One region of the Phaeacidiphilus oryzae TH49 genome, then DNA from elsewhere that is predicted to be linked to it. Evidence: riboswitches for the same ligand, from Rfam matches in the RefSeq annotation. Region 1 holds a riboswitch; the other holds the start of a gene.

The links. A riboswitch is a leader RNA that binds a small molecule or an ion and turns the genes downstream of it on or off. The one in region 1 is predicted to bind glycine.
Region 2: linked by a shared signal. The riboswitch ahead of gcvT (glycine cleavage system aminomethyltransferase GcvT) and the one ahead of gcvP (aminomethyl-transferring glycine dehydrogenase) in region 1 are both predicted to bind glycine.

The regions. Positions count from the first base shown of each region.
Region 1 is NZ_JQMQ01000004.1:8,369-17,496, reverse strand. It holds partial or broken gene gcvP (aminomethyl-transferring glycine dehydrogenase) at 1-1,954, opposite strand, end outside; glycine riboswitch at 1,995-2,115, opposite strand; glycine riboswitch at 2,116-2,211, opposite strand; gene BS73_RS35680 (PRC and DUF2382 domain-containing protein) at 2,420-3,835, shown strand; gene BS73_RS00205 (DNA polymerase IV) at 3,899-5,485, opposite strand; gene BS73_RS00200 (MerR family transcriptional regulator) at 5,595-6,236, opposite strand; gene BS73_RS00195 (bifunctional nuclease family protein) at 6,464-6,937, opposite strand; gene ftsR (transcriptional regulator FtsR) at 7,058-7,828, opposite strand; gene BS73_RS40595 (FHA domain-containing protein) at 7,982-8,506, opposite strand.
Region 2 is NZ_JQMQ01000005.1:2,475,189-2,484,316, forward strand. It holds gene BS73_RS14850 (ABC transporter substrate-binding protein) at 1-1,496, opposite strand, end outside; gene BS73_RS14855 (ABC transporter permease) at 1,621-2,616, opposite strand; gene BS73_RS14860 (enhanced serine sensitivity protein SseB C-terminal domain-containing protein) at 3,334-4,119, opposite strand; gene BS73_RS14865 (enhanced serine sensitivity protein SseB) at 4,195-5,055, opposite strand; glycine riboswitch at 5,116-5,232, shown strand; glycine riboswitch at 5,238-5,329, shown strand; gene gcvT (glycine cleavage system aminomethyltransferase GcvT) at 5,392-6,516, shown strand; gene gcvH (glycine cleavage system protein GcvH) at 6,652-7,029, shown strand; gene glyA (serine hydroxymethyltransferase) at 7,086-8,357, shown strand; gene BS73_RS14885 (L-serine ammonia-lyase) at 8,573-9,128, shown strand, end outside.

The DNA of each region.
Region 1 (9,128 bases):
GTGGACGGGTAGGTCACCATCAGCACCGACAGCCGCTCGCGGTGCTCCTCGACCTTGGCCCGCAGGTCGGCCACGTCGATGTCGCCGTTCTCGCCGGTCTTGACCACCACCACGCGCATCCCGGCCATCGCGGCGCTGGCCGCGTTGGTGCCGTGGGCGGAGGACGGGATCAGGCAGACGTCCCGCTGCTCGTCCCCGTTGGCCCGGTGGTAGGCGCGGACCGCGAGGAGGCCGGCCAGCTCGCCCTGGGAGCCGGCGTTCGGCTGCAGGCTGACCTTGGCGTAGCCGGTCACCTCGGCCAGCCAGTCCTCCAGCTGGTGGATCAGGGTCAGGTAGCCCTCGGTCTGCCCGGCCGGCGCGAAGGGGTGCAGCCCGGCGAACTCCGGCCAGGTCACCGCCTCCATCTCGGCGGTGGCGTTGAGCTTCATGGTGCAGGAGCCGAGCGGGATCATCCCGCGGTCCAGTGCGTAGTCCCGATCGGAGAGCCGGCGCAGGTAGCGCAGCATCGCGGTCTCCGAGCGGTGGCTGTGGAAGACCGGGTGGGTCAGGTACTCGTCAGAGCGCAGCAGGGCGGCCGGCAGCGAGTCCGCGGCCGCCTCCGCGCCCCCTCCGCGCCGGTCACGCCGAAGGCGCCCCAGACCTTGGCCAGGTCCTCGGCCGTGGTGGTCTCGTCGCAGGCGATTCCGACCAGGTCCGCGCCGGCCTCGCGCAGGTTGACCCCGGCCTTCCGGGCCGCGGCGACGACCTCGGCGGCCTTTCCGGGCACCCGGGCCAGCACGGTGTCGAAGAACGCGTCGTGCACCAGCTCGACCCCGCCGGCCCGCAGGCCCTCGGCCAGCCGTACGGCCTGCCGGTGCGTCCGGCGCGCGATCGCGGCCAGTCCCTCGGGACCGTGGTAGACGGCGTACATCGAGGCCATCACGGCCAGCAGCACCTGCGCGGTACAGATGTTGCTGGTCGCCTTCTCCCGGCGGATGTGCTGCTCCCGGGTCTGCAGCGCCAGCCGGTACGCCGGGGCCCCGTCCGCGTCCTTGGAGACGCCGACCAGACGGCCGGGGAGGCTGCGGGCGTAGTCCTGGCGGACGGACATGTAGCCGGCGTGCGGGCCGCCGAAGCCCATCGGCACGCCGAACCGCTGGGTGGTGCCGACCGCGATGTCCGCGCCCAGCTCACCCGGCGACTTCAGCAGCGTCAGCGCCAGCAGGTCGGCGGCGACCGCCACCACCGCGCCGGCCGCGTGCGCCTCCTCGATCACCGGCGTCAGGTCCCGCACGGCCCCGGAGGCGCCCGGGTACTGCACCAGCACCCCGACCACCCCGCGCTCGGCGATCCCCTCCGGCAGGCCCTCGCTGAGGTCCGCCGTGACCACCTCGACGCCCTGCGACACGGCGCGGGTCTCGATCACCGCGCGGGTCTGCGGGAAGGCGTCCTGGTCGACCACGAAGACCGCGTCCGCCGCGGCCTTCCGGTTCACCCGGCGGGCCAGGGCCATCGCCTCGGCCGCCGCGGTGCCCTCGTCGAGGAGGGAGGCCCCGGCGGTGGGCAGGCCGGTCAGGTCGGACACCACGGTCTGGAAGTTCAGCAGCGCCTCCAGCCGGCCCTGCGAGATCTCCGGCTGGTACGGGGTGTACGCCGTGTACCAGGCGGGGTTCTCCATCACGTTGCGGAGGACCACGGGCGGGGTGAAGGTGTCGTAGTAGCCGAGGCCGATCATCGAACGGAGCACCTGGTTCCGTCCGGCCAGCGAGCGCAGTTCGGCCAGCGTCTCCGCCTCGCCGGCGGCGGCGGGGAGCCCCAGCCGCTCCAGGCTGCGGATCGCGGCCGGGACCGCGGCGGTGGTCAGCTCGTCCAGAGAGCCGAAGCCCACCGAGGCGAGCATCTTGGACCGCTCGCCCTCGTCTGGCCCGATGTGCCGCTGCTCGAACAGGGTGGTGCGATCGGTGTGATCAGTCATGGTGGCTGAGGCCTCCTGGTCAGCGTGACCCGCGGGGACGGCCTCCCCCTCTGTCATCTGCACCTGAGAGCTTCACCGTCCGCCGGTTCGACCGGCGTCGGCTTGCACCGTCGGCGAGGACTCCGGTGGTCCACCGAAGGAGCCCTGCTTTCCAGAGTGACCTCGCCCGGACGGTACGTCTGCCTGAGAGATTCCGGGGAGGAGTTGCTCCTTCGGCGCCGAGCGCTCGCGCGTTCGGACTCTCCCGTCCGGGCTCGACGGTCACCCTCACCCTACCAGTGCGGATCACCTCGGACGTGGCTCCTGAAGCAGTCCGGGATTGGGCCAACTGGTCCAGCGACACGCCCCATTGGGGCCCGAATGTTCGACAACACACCAAATCATGACGTTTCGTATGTTTTCGTACGACGTCAACCGAGTCATGTGATCCCGGTGCCAGCCGGGTCGCCACCCGTGGAGGGCCCCGTGCAGACCGACATCGACCCAAGGGACCTCATCGGCCACAAGGCCGTGGACCGCAACGGCGACAAGATCGGCACCGTGGACGAGGTGTACCTCGACGACGCCACGGGCGAGCCGGAATGGGCCGCCGTCCGGACCGGGATCTTCGGCCGGGACGCCTTCGTTCCGCTGGCCACCAGCGAGTTCGTCAGCGAGGAGCTGCGCGTGCCCTACGACAAGTCCCAGGTCAAGGATTCCCCCGACTTCGGAGCCGGCCAGCATCTGTCGCCGGCTCAGGAACTCCAGCTGTACCGCTACTACGGTCTGGACGTGCCCAGCGAGTCCGGCTCCCGGGCGAACGGCCAGGCCGCCCCCTCGGACGCCTCCGACGCCTCCGACACGGCGGCCACTCCGGCCGCCGCCGCCGCGGTGGGCGGCAGCGCCGCGCACACCGCCCCGGCCGCCGCCGGCGACGCGACCGCCCGGACCCAGGCCGCCGCGGTCCCGGACACCGCGAGCTCGGGGACCGCGAGCTCGGGGACCGCGGGCTCGGACACCGCAGCTACGGACACCGCGCGGTCCGCCGAGCGCACCGACGGCCTGACGGGCGAGCACACCTCGGCAAGCGCTCCCGAGCAGGGCCTGGCGGCGGGTGCGGCCGGCGGAGCGGCGGGCGCCGCCGCCGGATACGCCGCGGCCTCCTCGAAGCCGGCCGAGCACTCCTCCCCCGCCGGCGGCCGGACCTCCGCGTTCTTCACCGGCTCCGCCGGCACCACCACCCCGGAGCCGTCGACGACCGCCCAGACCCCCACCCCGGTCAAGGAGGAGGAGACCCGCGCGGTCCCGCACCTCACCGACCGCGACTCCACCGCCGCCGCGGGCACCGCCAAGCCGGCGGGGGCGGCCGGGACGGGCGCCCCGGAACAGATCGAGGTGGTCTGCCGCGAGGAGCGGCTGGACATCACCACCGAATGGCACGAGCTCGGCCGCGCCCGGCTGCGCAAGTACGTCACCACCGAGAACGTGGAGCGCCGGGTTCCGGTCGTCCGCGAGCGGGTCCGGATCGAGCGGGTCCGGCTGAGCGACGACGAGCGGGCGCAGATCTCCGACCAGGAGATCGAGGAGGCCACTCAGGAGGTCCCGGTCCACGAGGAGCGGGTGGTGGTACGCAAGCACGTGGTCCCGGTCGAGCGGATCCGGCTGATCACCGAGCGGGTCACCGAGGAGGAGGTGGTCCGCGACCAGCTCCGCCGCGAGCAGGTCGAGGTCCACGACGCCGGCCAGGGCAGCCAGGCCGGGCAGTCCGGCCAGTCCGAACGGTCCGGGCAGGGCCAGGCCGCACAGGGCGGGCGCAACGGCGCGGCGCCCTCGGCCGGCACCTCCACCACCCCGTACTCCCCCGGCGCCCGCTACCCCGGCCGTCCGGCCTACGGTCACTGACCCACCCCGCTCCCCACCTCGGCGCCGCACCGGACCACCGGTCGCGGCGCCGAGGCCTGCTGGCTACGCCGAGCCGTCCGACGGGTCCCCGTCCGAGACCAGGCTCAGCGGCGGCGCGGCGGCCAGCGCCGGATCGTCCTCCCGGAAGGTGCGCACCCGCCCGGGCTCGGACTCCGGGGTCTCGAAGCGGACGGTGACCCGCCCGACGCCGCTGCCCTGCACCCAGCCGGGACCGAACTCCTCGTGCCGCACATCCTCGCCGGGCAGCCAGCGGCGGCGCGTCCCAGGCTCGGAACCCGGCTCCCGGCCGGGATGGAAGGCCCGCGGCTGCCCGAACCCCCCGTAGGCCGGGTCCTCGGCCTCGTTCACGGTCTCGGTCACGGCCTCGCCCGCCGGCTTCACGCCCTCGCCCGCCGGCTTCACGGCCCCGGCCGCCGGTTCCGGCGTCGACTCCGATTCCGGACTCGCAGCGGGTTCCCCGGCCCCACCGGCCGGCGCGGCCCCCTCCCCGGGGTCGCCGAGCTGCGCCTCGCCCGCCTCCCGGGCGGCCTGGGCGAACAGGTCCTCCTGGGTGAAGTCCGCGAGCCCGGAGACGCCGACCCCGAGCAGCCGCACCCCGCCGGCCAGCTCCCCCGACCCGAGCTGGTCCAGCATCCGCAGCGCCGTGCCGGTCACCACCCCCGGGTCGTCGGTCGGCCCGCGCAGGGTCTCGGAGCGGGTGAGGGTGGAGAAGTCGTAGCGGCGGACCTTGAGCACCACCGTCCGCCCGGACCGGCCGGCCGCCCGCAGCCGCCCCACGCAGCGCTCGGCCAGCCGCTCCACCTCGGCCACGATCCGGTCGCGGTCCCGCAGGTCCACCTCGAAGGTGTCCTCCACGGAGATGGACTTGGCGTCCCGCTCCGCCACCACGGGGCGGTCGTCGATCCCCTGGGCGAGGGCGTGCACCCCGGCGCCGTGCGCCTTCCCCAGCAGCCGGATCAGCTCCACCTCCTCGGCCGCGGCTATCTCGCCGACCGTGTTCAGCCCCGCCCGCCGCAGGGTCTCGGCCGTGGCCGGGCCCACCCCCGGCAGCACCCGCACCGACAGCGGGTCCAGCAGCTCCCGCTCGGTGCCCGGCTCGATCAGCACCAGCCCGTCCGGCTTGGCCCGCTCGGAGGCGATCTTCGCCAGGAACTTGGCACCCGCCAGACCGACGGAGCCGGTCAGTCCGGTGGCCGCGGTGATGTCCGCCCGCAGGTCCTCGCCCAGCGCCTGCACCAGCTCCCGCGCCGCCTCGGGGCCGGCCGAGGCGATCAGCTCCCCGTACGGGCCCGCGGCGAGGTCCACGAAGGCCTCGTCCAGGCTGAGCGGCTCCACCAGCGGGGACATCGCCCGGAGCAGCCCCATCACGGTCTCGCTGACCTCGCGGTAGAGCGCGAATCTGGGTACCAGATAGGCCGCGTTCGGCGCCAGCCGGCGGGCGTGCGCCATCGCCATGGCCGAGTGCACCCCGAACACCCGCGCCTCGTAGGAGGCCGTGGAGACCACCCCGCGCGCCCCCAGCCCGCCGACGATCACCGGCTTTCCGCGCAGGCTCGGCTTGGACGCCTGCTCCACCGAGGCGAAGAAGGCGTCCATGTCGAGGTGGAGGATGGACGGAACCGGGCGCATACAGCGATGATCCCGCACACCACTGACAATTCGCCGCGCCCCCGCCGCCGCGCCCTGCTCCCACCGCCCCGCGCGGGCCCCGGGCTCAGCTCATGGCGCGGGCCGGGCCTCAGACCGCCCGGTTGCGCCGCCGGCGTGCCGCCAGCTCGTCCTCGGGGTCGTTCCCTGGCAGCGTCTCGCCGGTGTCCGCGCGCTCGGCGTGCAGCCGGGTGAGGGAGCCCTCCAGCTCGCGCCAGACGGCCCCGACGGCGATCCCGAAGACGCCCTGCCCGCCCTGCAGGAGGTCCACCACCTCGTGCGGGGAGGTGCACTGATAGACCGTGGCACCGTCGCTCATCAGCGTCACCTGCGCCAGATCCGCCCCGCCGGTCTCGGCCAGATGGGCCGCGGCGATCCGGATGTTCTGCAGGGAGACCCCGGCGTCCAGCAGCCGCTTGACGATCTTCAGCACCAGGATGTCCCGGAAGCTGTAGAGGCGCTGGGTCCCGGAGCCGTGGGCCGGCCGGACGCTCGGTTCGACCAGCCCGGTCCGCGCCCAGTAGTCGAGCTGGCGGTAGGTGATCCCGGCCGCCGCGCAGGCCGTCGGGCCGCGGTAGCCGATCATCTCCGATCCCGTGGGATCCTCCGATCGCATCGGCCGGGCCTCCGGCTGCCAGGCCCCCACGTCGTTGAGACGGGGAGCGGGCGGGGCGTGCACCTCGTGGAGGGGGTGCGCGCCGTGTGCGGCCATGCCGTCGCCGGTACTGCTCACGCGACCCTCCATCCGGCCCACCCGTCGTCTTCCGGGACCGCTCGCCGGCCGCCGTCCCTGATGGGGTGGCTCACCGGGGACGTCCACCATCGACGGTAGGCAGTCGCCAGGGGCGCGTCAACGATCGCCACGCTCGGCACGCCGAGTGACCTCAACCTCAAGAGCGGTTTGGGCAAGGAGGCCTGCGGGTACGCGAGTTCGTTCGCCCCGCGCCCCGCGGCCGCCGCTCACTGGCTGCTGGTGCCGAAGTCCTCCGGAGAGATCTGGTCCAGGAACTCCCGGAACTTCTCGACCTCGTCCTCCTGTTCGTCCGGGATCGCGATCCCGGCCTCGTCCAGTACGCCCTCCGCACCGTAGATCGGAGTGCCGGTCCGCAGCGCAAGCGCTATGGCGTCGGACGGCCGGGCGCTGACCTCCACCCCGCTGGCGAACACCAGCTCCGCGTAGAAGACGCCTTCGCGCAGGTCGGTGATGCGCACCGCGGTGAGCTGCTGGCCGACGGCCTCCAAGACGTTCTTGAAGAGGTCATGGGTCAACGGCCGAACGGGCGTCATCCCCTGCTGGGCGAAGGCGATCGCGGTGGCTTCGCCCGGCCCGATCCAGATCGGCAGATACCGGTCGCCGCCGACCTCGCGCAGGAGGACGATCGGCTGGTTGGAGGGCATCTCCACCCTGACGCCCACGACGTCGAGCTCATTCACAAGAGCCACCCTAGGGCGCCACTCGCGGATATTAAAGTCCGGTCGTGGCCATCGGGGCATATGGTGCAGACGACTCCGCCCGCACCGCCCCCGATCCGGGGGCGACGGGGCGGGCGCGGCTCAGACCGGCCGCTCGCGCAGGCCCGACTGGACCAGGGCGGCGTGCAGCCGCACCGAGAGGGTCGCCAACTCACGGGCGGTGGCGGCGGCATGCGCCCTGGTCTGCGGGTTGCGATGCCGCCTCAGCGGCGCCACCACCTGCTCCACCAGGCCGATCTCCCGATCGGCGGCCGCCTTCACGGCGCGCAGATGCCGCGCCTCCAGGCCGAACCGGCCCAGTTCGGCGACCAGCTTGGACACATGCACCATGTCCGCGTCGTAGCCGCCGTCGGGGCCGGGCAGCACCAGCCCGTACGACTCCCACTCCTGGAGCTGGGGCTCGCCGATGCCCGCCTCGGCCAGCAGTTCCTCGCGGTTGAGCCGGCCGGCGGCCGGCCCTCCCAGACCGCCCTCGCCGCCGGCGCCGGCCTGGCCGAGCGCCTCGGCCAGCGCGGTGGCCTCCCGCTCGGCCTCGGCCACCGGGCCCGTCCCGGTCGAGGCGGAGGCCGGCAGCGCGGGCGGGGCCTCGCCCCGGTCGATGGCGTCCAGGTGCTCGCGGATCACCCGCAGCGGCAGATAGTGGTCGCGCTGCATCCGCAGCACATACGCCAGCCGCTCGACGTCCGCCTCGCTGAACTTCCGGTAGCCCGAGGGGGTGCGCTGGGGCTCCACCAGCCCCTCCGCCTCAAGGAAGCGGATCTTCGAGATGGTGACCTCGGGGAAGGCGTCTCGGAGCACCCCGAGCACCGCTCCGATACTGAGCAGCTGCGGCCGCCCTCCGGTCCGGTCCATCGCCCCTCGGCCCCGGGGGACCAGGCCCGACGTCCGCTGCGGTTCCGGGCGCGGCCCGGCCTCAGTACCCGCCACTGCTCACGTGCTCCTCACGACGCTCCGCCCCGGGCCGCGCCCCGCCCCGCAACCGGGACGGGACCGCCCTGGGCAGCGTCAGTACGCTCGGGGGCCGGCGTAGAACACCAGCCGGTACTTTCCGATCTGCACCTCGTCCCCGTTCTGCAACGCGACCTGGTCGATCCGCTCGCGGTTCACATAGGTGCCGTTGAGCGAGCCGACGTCGGCGACCGTGAAGCCCTCCGGGGTCCGGCGGAACTCCACGTGCACGCGCGAGACGGTGACGTCGTCCAGGAAGATGTCGCTCTCCGGGTGCCGGCCGGCCGTGGTCAGGTCCGAGTCCAGCAGGAACCGGCTGCCCGAGTTCGGCCCGCGCCGCACGATCAGCAGCGCGGAACCCGGCGGCAGCGCCTCCACCGCGGCCATCGCCTCCGGCGAGAGGGGCGGGGCGCCCTGGCCCTGCACCTCGGCCTCATAGGCCTCGAGGCCGGAGATCGAGATGGTCGAAGTGGTCTCGGAGGGGCGCTCGGCGGCGGCCCGGCCGTGCAGGGGTGCACCGCAGTTCGAGCAGAACCGGCTCGCCTCGGGGTTCTGGTTTCCACACCGGGTGCACACCGTCACGGATGCTGCCTCCTGCCGCGGTTCGCCCGCGTGTCCCTGAGACGCGTACGGGGAGTTCGGAGAGGGCACAAACCCTCCACCGGTGGTTGAGGCTACCCCCTCGGCACCTATCCGTCCCGCACCCACGCCGCCGGTCTGGTCGCGGAAGAGCGGGCGCTCCCCGGCCGGCGCGTACTCCCCGCCGTCGGCGGAGCCGCGCATCCCCGGCACACTCGCGTCGTCGGCTCGGCGGTGCCGCGCGGTCGGCGCCTCCACCGCGCCCCGGCGCTGGCCTCTGCCGAACAGCTTCGAGAAAAAACTCACGGGCGATTCCCCTTGCGTGCCACGAACCCGCCCGTGGGGCAGGATGAAGCGTCTTTATGGACGGTGCGGCACCCGGACGGTGCCGACCTGGTGTCGCGGTGGGCCCTGCGGTCTCGCATGGCCTCCCCTGATCCCCCTGTTCACGTGGACAGCAGCATATCCATCCGCGCTGGTGCGGAGGGGCCGCACAGGTCCTTTGCGACGACCGGTCACCCCCAGAGGTCATCCTGCCATCCGCCACCGACAACCCGTGCACCGGGCGCGCTCCCTGCGGGGCTCTCCGCACACGGAAACGGGTACGGTGCACTGCCGCACCGTA
Region 2 (9,128 bases), on a different contig from region 1:
GTGTAGTTGTTGTTGCCCGCCGGCAGGATGAACCGGCCGTCGACCAGCGGCTGCAGGAAGCCGGAGCCGGACGGGTAGTCCGCGCCCCAACCGAAGACGATCAGGCCGTAGCCCTTCTTCTTCACGGTCGCCGGGGCACCGATGACGCTGGAGGCCTGGGCCCCGTCGTACTCGTCGATGTTGGCGGTGATCCCGACGGCCTTCAGGGCGGCCTGCTCGGCCTCGGCCGACTTGATCTCCTTGTCCTTGTTGTTGCGGACGGCGATCGTCGTCGAGAAGCCGTTCGGCTTCCCGCAGGCCTGGAGCTCCTGCTTGGCCTTGGCGACCTGCTGCTTGCCGGCCGTCAGGTTGTACGGGTCGTAGTTGTCGTGACCCGGGATGTTCGGCGGCAGCATGTTGCCGGCCAGCGCGCCCGCGGTCGGGCCGCCGCGCGCGGTCTGCAGCGCGGTCGGGTCGGTCGCGTACTCGATCGCCTTGCGGCAGTGGATGTTGTTGAACGGCGCGACCTGCGGCTGGATCGAGATGTACCGGGTGAAGCCGTCCACCGCGTCGTCGGTGTTGGACTTCAGGTCCGGGTGGGTCAGGACCTGGGCCTGGGCCTTCTGCTGCACGCCCACCTGGCCGGCGTCGATGTCGATCTGATTGTTGATCAGACGCGAGTCGAGGTCGTCCTGGTTGGTGGTGACGGTGAAGGTGATCTTGTCCGGCAGCGCCGAGCGGATCGGGTCCGTCGCCTTCGACCAGTTCGGGTTGCGAACCCAGACGGTCTCCTTGTTGGGCGTGTACGACTGGAACTTGTACGGGCCCGAGGACTCCGGGTGCTTGGTGTAGTTCGCACCGGTGTCCATCTTCGGCTCGACCGGAGCCGCCCCGCCCATCGCCAGGATGTTCAGGAAGTCCGAGTCCGCCTTCTGCAGGTGGAAGACGATGGTGGAGGAGTCGGGCGTCACCACCGACTTCAGCCCCATCTTGTTCGGGTCCTTGTCCTTGTACGGACCCTGGTACTTCTGGCCCTCGTCCAGGATCTGCTGAAGGTAGACCGGACCGCCCGGCAGCACGTCCTGCGCGAAGACGCGCTCGATGCCGTACTTGATGTCCTGCGAGGTGATCGGGTCGCCGTTCTCGAACTTGATGCCCGAGCGCAGCTTGAAGGTGTAGGTCTTGCCGCCGTCGGTGACCGTCGGCAGCGCCGTGGCCAGGTCGGGCTGGAGCTTCAGACCCGCCGCACCCGGCTTGCTCGGGTAGGCGACCAGCGTGCGGGTGTAGAGCCGCTCGAAGTCCCAGACGAACGCGTAGTAGCCGCGCGCCGGGTCCCAGAAGTCGGCGTCCTGGTTGCCCCAGAGGTTGAGCGTTCCGCCCTTCGCGGTGGACGGATTGACGATCTTGGTGGCCGCGGCGTTGAATCCGGCGCCCTTGCCCGAGGCGCTGTTGCCGTTGTTCCCGCCGCACGCGGTCAGAGCGATCGCGCTGCAGGCGGCCACGGCCGTCAGGGCCATTGCCTTGCTGCGATGTTTCACTTCTCTGTCAACCTCCGAGATAGCCCAGGTCCCCGCGGTCGGGCCCTGGCAGACGTGGTGTGGACGCCGGACTACGGCTCCACCCGGGTTTTCCGCCGGCCGGTCAGCTGCCCTTCGGGTCGAGCGCGTCACGCAGCCCGTCGCCGAAGAGGTTGAAGGCGAGCACGGTGATGAAGATCGCCACGCCGGGGATGACCATGTAGGCCGGGTCGATCGTGTAGGTCTGCAGGGCGTCCGACAGCATCTGCCCCCACGACGGAGTCGGCGGCTTGACGCCCACCCCGAGGTAGCTCAGGGCCGCCTCGGTGAGGATGTTGGTCGGGATCATCAGGGTGGTGTAGACGAGGATCGGCGCGACCAGGTTCGGCAGCAGCTCCTTGATCAGGATCCGCCCCGGCCGGGCGCCCAGGCTCTTCGCCGCCTCGACGAACTCCCGCTCACGGAGCGAGAGGGTCTGGCCGCGGACGATGCGCCCGATGTACGGCCAGCCGAAGAAGCCGATCACGACGACCAGCACCCCGATCCGGGGCGCGCTGCCGCTCATCCCGAAGACCTTGTCCGGGAGCACGGAGATCAGCGCGATGGAGAAGAGCAGCTGCGGGAAGGCCAGCAGCACGTCCATCACCCGGCTGATCACCGCGTCGATCCAGCCGCCGAAGTACCCGGCGGCGCTGCCCAGCAGCGTGCCGAGGACGACGGCGAGGGCGGCCGCGAGGAAGGCGACCAGCATGGAGACCTGGGCGCCGTAGACGATGCGGCTGAACACGTCGCGGCCGAAGGTCGGGTCGACGCCGAGGAGGTGCTTGCCGCTGATCCCGCCCAGTGCCCCCTTCGGAGTGCCCAGGTTCGGGTCGATCAGTGATCCGTTGGGCTGATCGACCGGGTATCCGAGGAAATGGGTGATCACCGGCGCCAGTACGGCGACCAGGATCAGCAGGATGACCACGGCGCCGCCGGCGAGGGCGACCTTGTCCCGCTTCAGGCGTTCCCAGGCGATTCGTCCCGGGGATCTGCCCGCGATCTTGACGGCGGCCGGGGCCGGAGCTTCTACCGAAGCCTCCAGGGTGGCGCTTCCGCTGTCATGGAGTGGCGCTGTCATGGTGTTAGACCCCCAAGCCGGCGGTGACCGGCACACGGTGCCCGGCCGCCCTGCGGTCGGCGTGCCCGGTCGGGCAGCCCGCCGGCGCGCGCAGGTCGCTGTTCACGATTGGTGCCAGGTTCATCGGTGGTGCGGCAGTGCTCTCTGCTCAGTGCAGTGGTACTCAGTCGTGCGAATGATGCTGCGGTTACGTGCTGGGTACGTGCAGGTTCTGATACTGGATCTGGACTGCTGGTCGAACGTCAACTCTGCTGGTGATGCTCACCGGTGACGCTCCGCCAACTTCGCCGGAGGCACCGGGCCGCCGACGCGGGTACGGCGAAGAGCCGGGACATTCCGCCCCGGCCACGCCGGCAGCTCTCTATTGCGCGGTAACTCTTCAACGGGACCGGGGAGCCCCGCCAGTCCTCCCGGGCAAAGGTTGCCCAACCGTGACCTGCCCGATTTCAAGCCCGCGAGCAGCGAATACCTGCTTTCAGAGCGGGTTCGGCGGCATCTCCCCAGGTGAGGCGCGGTATGCCACCACGGACATGAGTGACAGTCCTCGCCGAAGCCGGTTACGGCCGGCCCGGAGCCCTTTGTGCGGAGAAGTTCTGCGGTGAATTCAGGTAATCACGTTCCGTGACGAAACGGCTCTCACCGGAGTCTCACCCGGCACCGCCGTCCCATCCGGAGGAAAGAATTCCGGCTGCGGCCGGGGACCGTGGAACAGGACTGTCACCGGCGGTAGAACGGCGCCGGTCCGGCGGCCATCCAGAGGGCCACCGAGTCGTCCTCGTCCGGGGCGGCCAGCACCGCCACCCGGCAGTCCGCGGGGGCGGCCTCGGCCAGCGCGCGCCGGACCATCGCCCGGGCGTCGTCGGCTGAGGCGTGCGGATCGTCCAGTTCGAGGCCGATCGCGAGATACGGCTCCCCCAGAGCGGGGGCCACCCAGGCGCGCCGCAGCGCGCGCAACCCGGGGACCGCCCGGGCACCGCGCTTCAGCGCCTCGTAGAAGGGCTCGGCCGCGACGGCCGGTTCGGAGATCTCCAGCGGCCCGGCCGGCAGCCGGTCCAGGCCGAGCGCCACCCTGCGGAGGTCCGCCCAGGGGACGCCGACGCCGCCGCCGGCGGCGTGCGGATCCAGCCACAGGCCCCACCGGCTCGGATACAGCACGGCGGCCAACTCCCGCCCCCCGCAGGCCTCGTGGGCCCGCTGCCAGCCGGAGGCGGCCAGCTGGGCCGGGGAGCTGACGGTCGGCACATAGCCGTAGCCGGCCACCTCCATGCTCCCGTACTGGGCGTCCGGGGAGCCCGGCTCGCCGTGCCAGAGGAGGGCGTAGAGGGTGCCGTCCGCGACGGCGCGCAGCAGCGTCTCGTACGCCTCCAGGCGGGGGCGTCCGGGAGGGGCGGACCTCAGGGCGTCGACCGCGGCGCCGAGGTCGGCCGCCGCCCGCGGCGGTCCCGGCCGTTCGTCCGACGCCACGTCGGGGAAGCGGTCGCCTGCTGCGAGGCCGCCGGCCACGGTCGTCCCCTTCCTCTGCGGTGCGCTGATCCTGCCAGCAGGGTAGCGCCGGGCGAAACCCGGCCCCGGGACCCGTCAGCCGCGCGCGAAGAAAGGCGCCACCTCGGCCAGCAGCCAGTCGCCGACCGGGTCCTGGGCCACGTCAAGCAGCACGATGTTGACCTCCCAGGGCAGCGGGACCGCGCCCAGGGCGCGCCCGAGGGCGAGGGTGGCCGCCTCCTGGTCCGCCGGCTGCCAGCCGTCCAGCTCCACGCCGACGTACATCTTCTCCGGCTCGCCCTCGGCCGAGGCCAGCGCGCGCCGCGCGGTGAGCACCACCGGGACGCCCGCGAACTCGCTCGCCGCGGCCGCCAGGAACTCCACCGGGTCCTCGTGCGAGGCGGGCTGCCGCAGCGACACCCGGGAGCCGCCGCCCGCGCCCGGGCGCACCGCACCCTCCGGGTTCTCGTGCTCCCCGCCGCCGCAGAGCGTCCGCACGCCCTCGGCCGGAATCGGGATGCCGATCACCCCGCCGGGGTTGACCGCGATCCCCACGCCCACCGGCAGCCCCCGGGCGAACTCCCGCACCGGGGCCACCACGAACGGCATCGACGGATCGGAGCTGCCCGTCCGCAGCTGCGTCTCGGAGCTGAAGACCGGCACGAAGAGCTGGCCGGCCAGCTCCATGCTCGGCAGGTTCAGCTGGTCGCTGGCCGGGTCGCCGCCGTTCGGCAGCGGCACCCACACCCGGCTGCGGCCGAGCACCTCGACCACCCGCGGGGTCGCCCCGGGGTCGCCGCTGGCGAGCGAGAGCACCTGCTCCAGCTCGTTCTCCGGCCAGCCGCCGAGGCTGCCGCCGGAAGTGTGGGAACCCGCGTACGCGCCCGCGGGAGCGGCGTGCTGCTGCCCGGGGATGTGCGCGTGGTCGACGGGCATTCCTTCTGGCGGGTAGGTCATAGCGGGCACCCTAGCCCACGTGCAATCATGAGCGCCGTCTTCAATTTCACATAGGCCGCTCGAACCCGTGCGGGAGAGTCCGGACCTCCGCCAGCCCCGCCCGGGGCCGGCCGCGGCCGGCGCCGAAGGAGCAAGTCCTCCCCGGAATCTCTCAGGCCCACCTACCGCACGGGCGAGGCAGATCTGGAAAGCGGAACCGCCTGCGGTTCCCACCCACGGTGCAAGCCCCCGCCCGCCCGGGCGCGCGGTGAAGCTCTCAGGTCGAGACGACAGACGGGGAGCCCCTGCCTACGCATGCCCGGAAACGGCATGCCCCGAGACGGGAGCACCGCCCCGATGAGCACCACCCGCCGTACCGCGCTCGACGCCCGCCACCGGGCGCTCGGCGCGACGATGACCGACTTCGCCGGCTGGGACATGCCGCTGCGCTACGGCAGCGAGCGCGAGGAGCACAACGCGGTCCGCACCCGCGCCGGCCTCTTCGACCTCTCCCACATGGGCGAGATCGCCGTCGCCGGCCCGCAGGCCGGCGCCCTCCTCGACCACGCCCTGGTCGGCTCGCTCTCCCCGCTGGCCGTGGGCCGCGCCCGGTACACCATGATCTGCCGCGAGGACGGCGGGATCCTGGACGACCTCATCGTCTACCGCACCGGCGACGAGGAGTACCTGGTCGTCGCCAACGCCTCCAACGCGCAGACCGTGCTGGACGCCCTCACCGAGCGCGCGGCCGGCTTCGACGCCGAGGTCCGGGACGACCGGGACGCCTACGCGCTGATCGCCGTGCAGGGCCCGGAGGCCGCCGGCATCCTCAGCGGCCTGACCGGCGCGGACCTGGACGGCCTCAAGTACTACGCCTCCCTCCCGGCCACCGTCGCCGGGATCGAGGCGCTGGTCGCCCGCACCGGCTACACCGGCGAGGACGGCTTCGAGCTCTTCGTCGACCCCGCCTCCGCCGAGGCCCTGTGGGACGCCCTGACCGAGGCCGGCCGCGAGGCCGGCCTGGTCCCCTGCGGTCTGGCCTGCCGGGACACCCTGCGCCTAGAGGCCGGGATGCCGCTCTACGGCCACGAGCTCTCCACCGAGCTGACCCCGTTCGACGCGGGCCTCGGCCGGGTGGTCAAGTTCGAGAAGACCGCCAACGAGGGCAGGTTCGTCGGCCGGGCCGCGCTGGAGGCGGCGGCCGAGCAGGCCGCGGCCGAGCCGCCGCGGGTGCTGGTCGGCCTGGTCTCCCCGGGACGGCGGGTGCCGCGGGCCGGCTACTCCGTGGTCACCGCCGAGGACGGCGCGGTGATCGGCTCGGTCACCTCCGGCGCCCCCTCGCCGACCCTGGGCAAGCCGATCGCCATGGCGTACGTGGACGCCGCGCACGCCGCCGCCGGCACCCAGGTGGCCGTGGACATCCGCGGCAGCCGGGAGCCGGTCGAGGTCGTGGCGCTCCCCTTCTACAAGCGCGCCCGCTGACAGCTCCGCATCCCGCAGACTGAACCGGGTCGTACCCGCCGGGCCCCGCCAGCTGACGGGGCGCCATCTCAGGGAGTGGAACACCCCCGCTCCCCGTTTCGTCGTACCCCTCCCCCATCCTGGAGAATTGCCGTCATGAGCAACCCGCAGCACCTGCAGTACAGCAAGGAACACGAGTGGCTGACCGCCGCCGAGGACGGTGTCTCCACCGTCGGCATCACGGCCTTCGCCGCCGACGCGCTGGGTGATGTGGTCTACGTCCAGCTGCCCGAGGTCGGGCAGGCCGTGACCGCCGGCGAGAGCTGCGGCGAGCTCGAGTCCACCAAGTCGGTCTCCGACCTCTACTCGCCGGTCGACGGCGAGGTCACCGAGGTCAACCAGGCCGTCGTGGACGACCCCGCGCTGGTGAACTCCGCCCCCTTCGAGGACGGCTGGCTGTTCAAGGTCCGTCTGGCGGGCGCCCCCGAGGGCCTGCTCAGCGCGGACGAGTACGCGGCCCACACCGGCAACTGACCCCACAGCCAGCCCCCCGGAGCGCCCGAGCGCACCACGGCAGGAGGCCCATCCGCATGTCCGCTTCTTCTTCCCTGCTCAACCAGTCGCTGCACGAGCTCGACCCCGAGGTCGCCACGGCGGTCGACGCCGAGCTGAACCGCCAGCAGTCCACCCTGGAGATGATCGCCTCCGAGAACTTCGCGCCGGTCGCGGTGCTGGAGGCGCAGGGCTCGGTGCTGACCAACAAGTACGCCGAGGGCTACCCCGGCCGCCGGTACTACGGCGGCTGCGAGCACGTCGACGTGGTCGAGCAGCTGGCGATCGACCGGGTCAAGGAGCTGTTCGGCGCGGAGGCCGCCAACGTCCAGCCGCACTCGGGCGCCTCGGCCAACGCGGCCGCGATGTTCGCGCTGCTCAAGCCGGGCGACACCATCCTGGGCCTGGACCTCGCCCACGGCGGGCACCTGACCCACGGAATGAAGATCAACTTCTCCGGCAAGCTGTACGACGTGGTCGCCTACCACGTGGACGCGGAGACCTCGCGGGTGGACATGGCCGAGGTCGAGCGGCTGGCCAAGGAGCACCGGCCGAAGCTGATCGTGGCCGGCTGGTCGGCGTACCCGCGGCAGCTGGACTTCGCCGAGTTCCGGCGGATCGCGGACGCGGTGGACGCCTACCTGATGGTGGACATGGCCCACTTCGCCGGGCTGGTCGCGGCGGGCCTCCACCCGAACCCGGTGCCCTTCGCGGACATCGTCACCACCACCACCCACAAGACCCTCGGCGGTCCGCGCGGCGGCGTGATCCTCTCCACCGCCGAGATCGCCAAGAAGATCAACTCGGCGGTCTTCCCGGGGCAGCAGGGCGGCCCGCTGGAGCACGTCATCGCGGCGAAGGCGGTCGCCTTCAAGGTCGCGGCGAGCGAGGAGTTCAAGGACCGCCAGCGCCGTACCCTGGAGGGCGCGAAGCTGCTCGCCGAGCGGCTGTCCGCGGCGGACGCCCGGGAGGCCGGGGTGAAGGTCCTCTCCGGCGGCACCGACGTCCACCTGGTCCTGGTGGACCTGGTCGACAGCGAGCTGGACGGCAAGCAGGCGGAGGACCGGCTGCACGAGATCGGCATCACCGTCAACCGCAACGCCGTGCCGAACGACCCGCGTCCGCCGATGGTCACCTCGGGCCTCCGGGTGGGCACGCCCGCGCTGGCCACCCGCGGCTTCGACGCGGAGGACTTCCGCGAGGTCGCCGACGTCATCGCCGAGGCCCTGAAGCCGAGCTGCGACGTGGCGGCGCTGCGGACCCGCGTCGAGGCGCTGGCCGCGAAGCACCCGCTGTACCCGGGGCTGTAGGCCCCGCGCCCCGAGCGCAGCGCCGCAGGCGCGAGCAAGGGGCGCGGGGAACTGCGCGGCCCGCGCGCAACGGCGCCGCACCCGGCAGCGGAGTCCGGGTTGCAGCCCGGTGGCCGCTGCCGGCCGCGACGCCGTACACGGCGGGCCGCGCAGTTCCCCGCGCCCCTCACTACGGCCCTCCGGGCCCTCATCTCAACCCACGGGAGGTGCTGACCATGGCGCTCAGCGTTTTCGATCTCTTCTCCGTCGGCATCGGCCCGTCCAGCTCGCACACCGTCGGCCCGATGCGCGCGGCGCGGATGTTCGCCCGCCGGCTCAAGTCCGAGGGCCTCCTCGCCGGCACCGCCTCGATCCGCGCCGAGCTCTTCGGCTCCCTCGGGGCCACCGGCCACGGCCACGGCACCCCCAAGGCCGTCCTCCTCGGCCTGGAGGGCAACTCCCCCCGCACGGTCGACGTCGAGGCGGCCGACGCCGACGCCGAGCGGATCAGGAGCGAGCGCCGCATCCGCCTCCTCGGCGTCCACGAGATCGACTTCGACCCGGACACCCAGCTGGTACTCCACCGCCGCCGCGCCCTGCCGTACCACCCCAACGGGATGACCGTCTGCGCCTACGACGCGGCCGGGGTGCCCGTGCTGGAGAAGACCTACTACTCCGTCGGCGGCGGCTTCGTGGTCGACGAGGACGCCATCGACGAGGCCGACCGCATCAAGCCGGACGACACCGTCCTCCGCTACCCCTTCCGCACCGGCGAGGAGCTCCTCCGCCTCA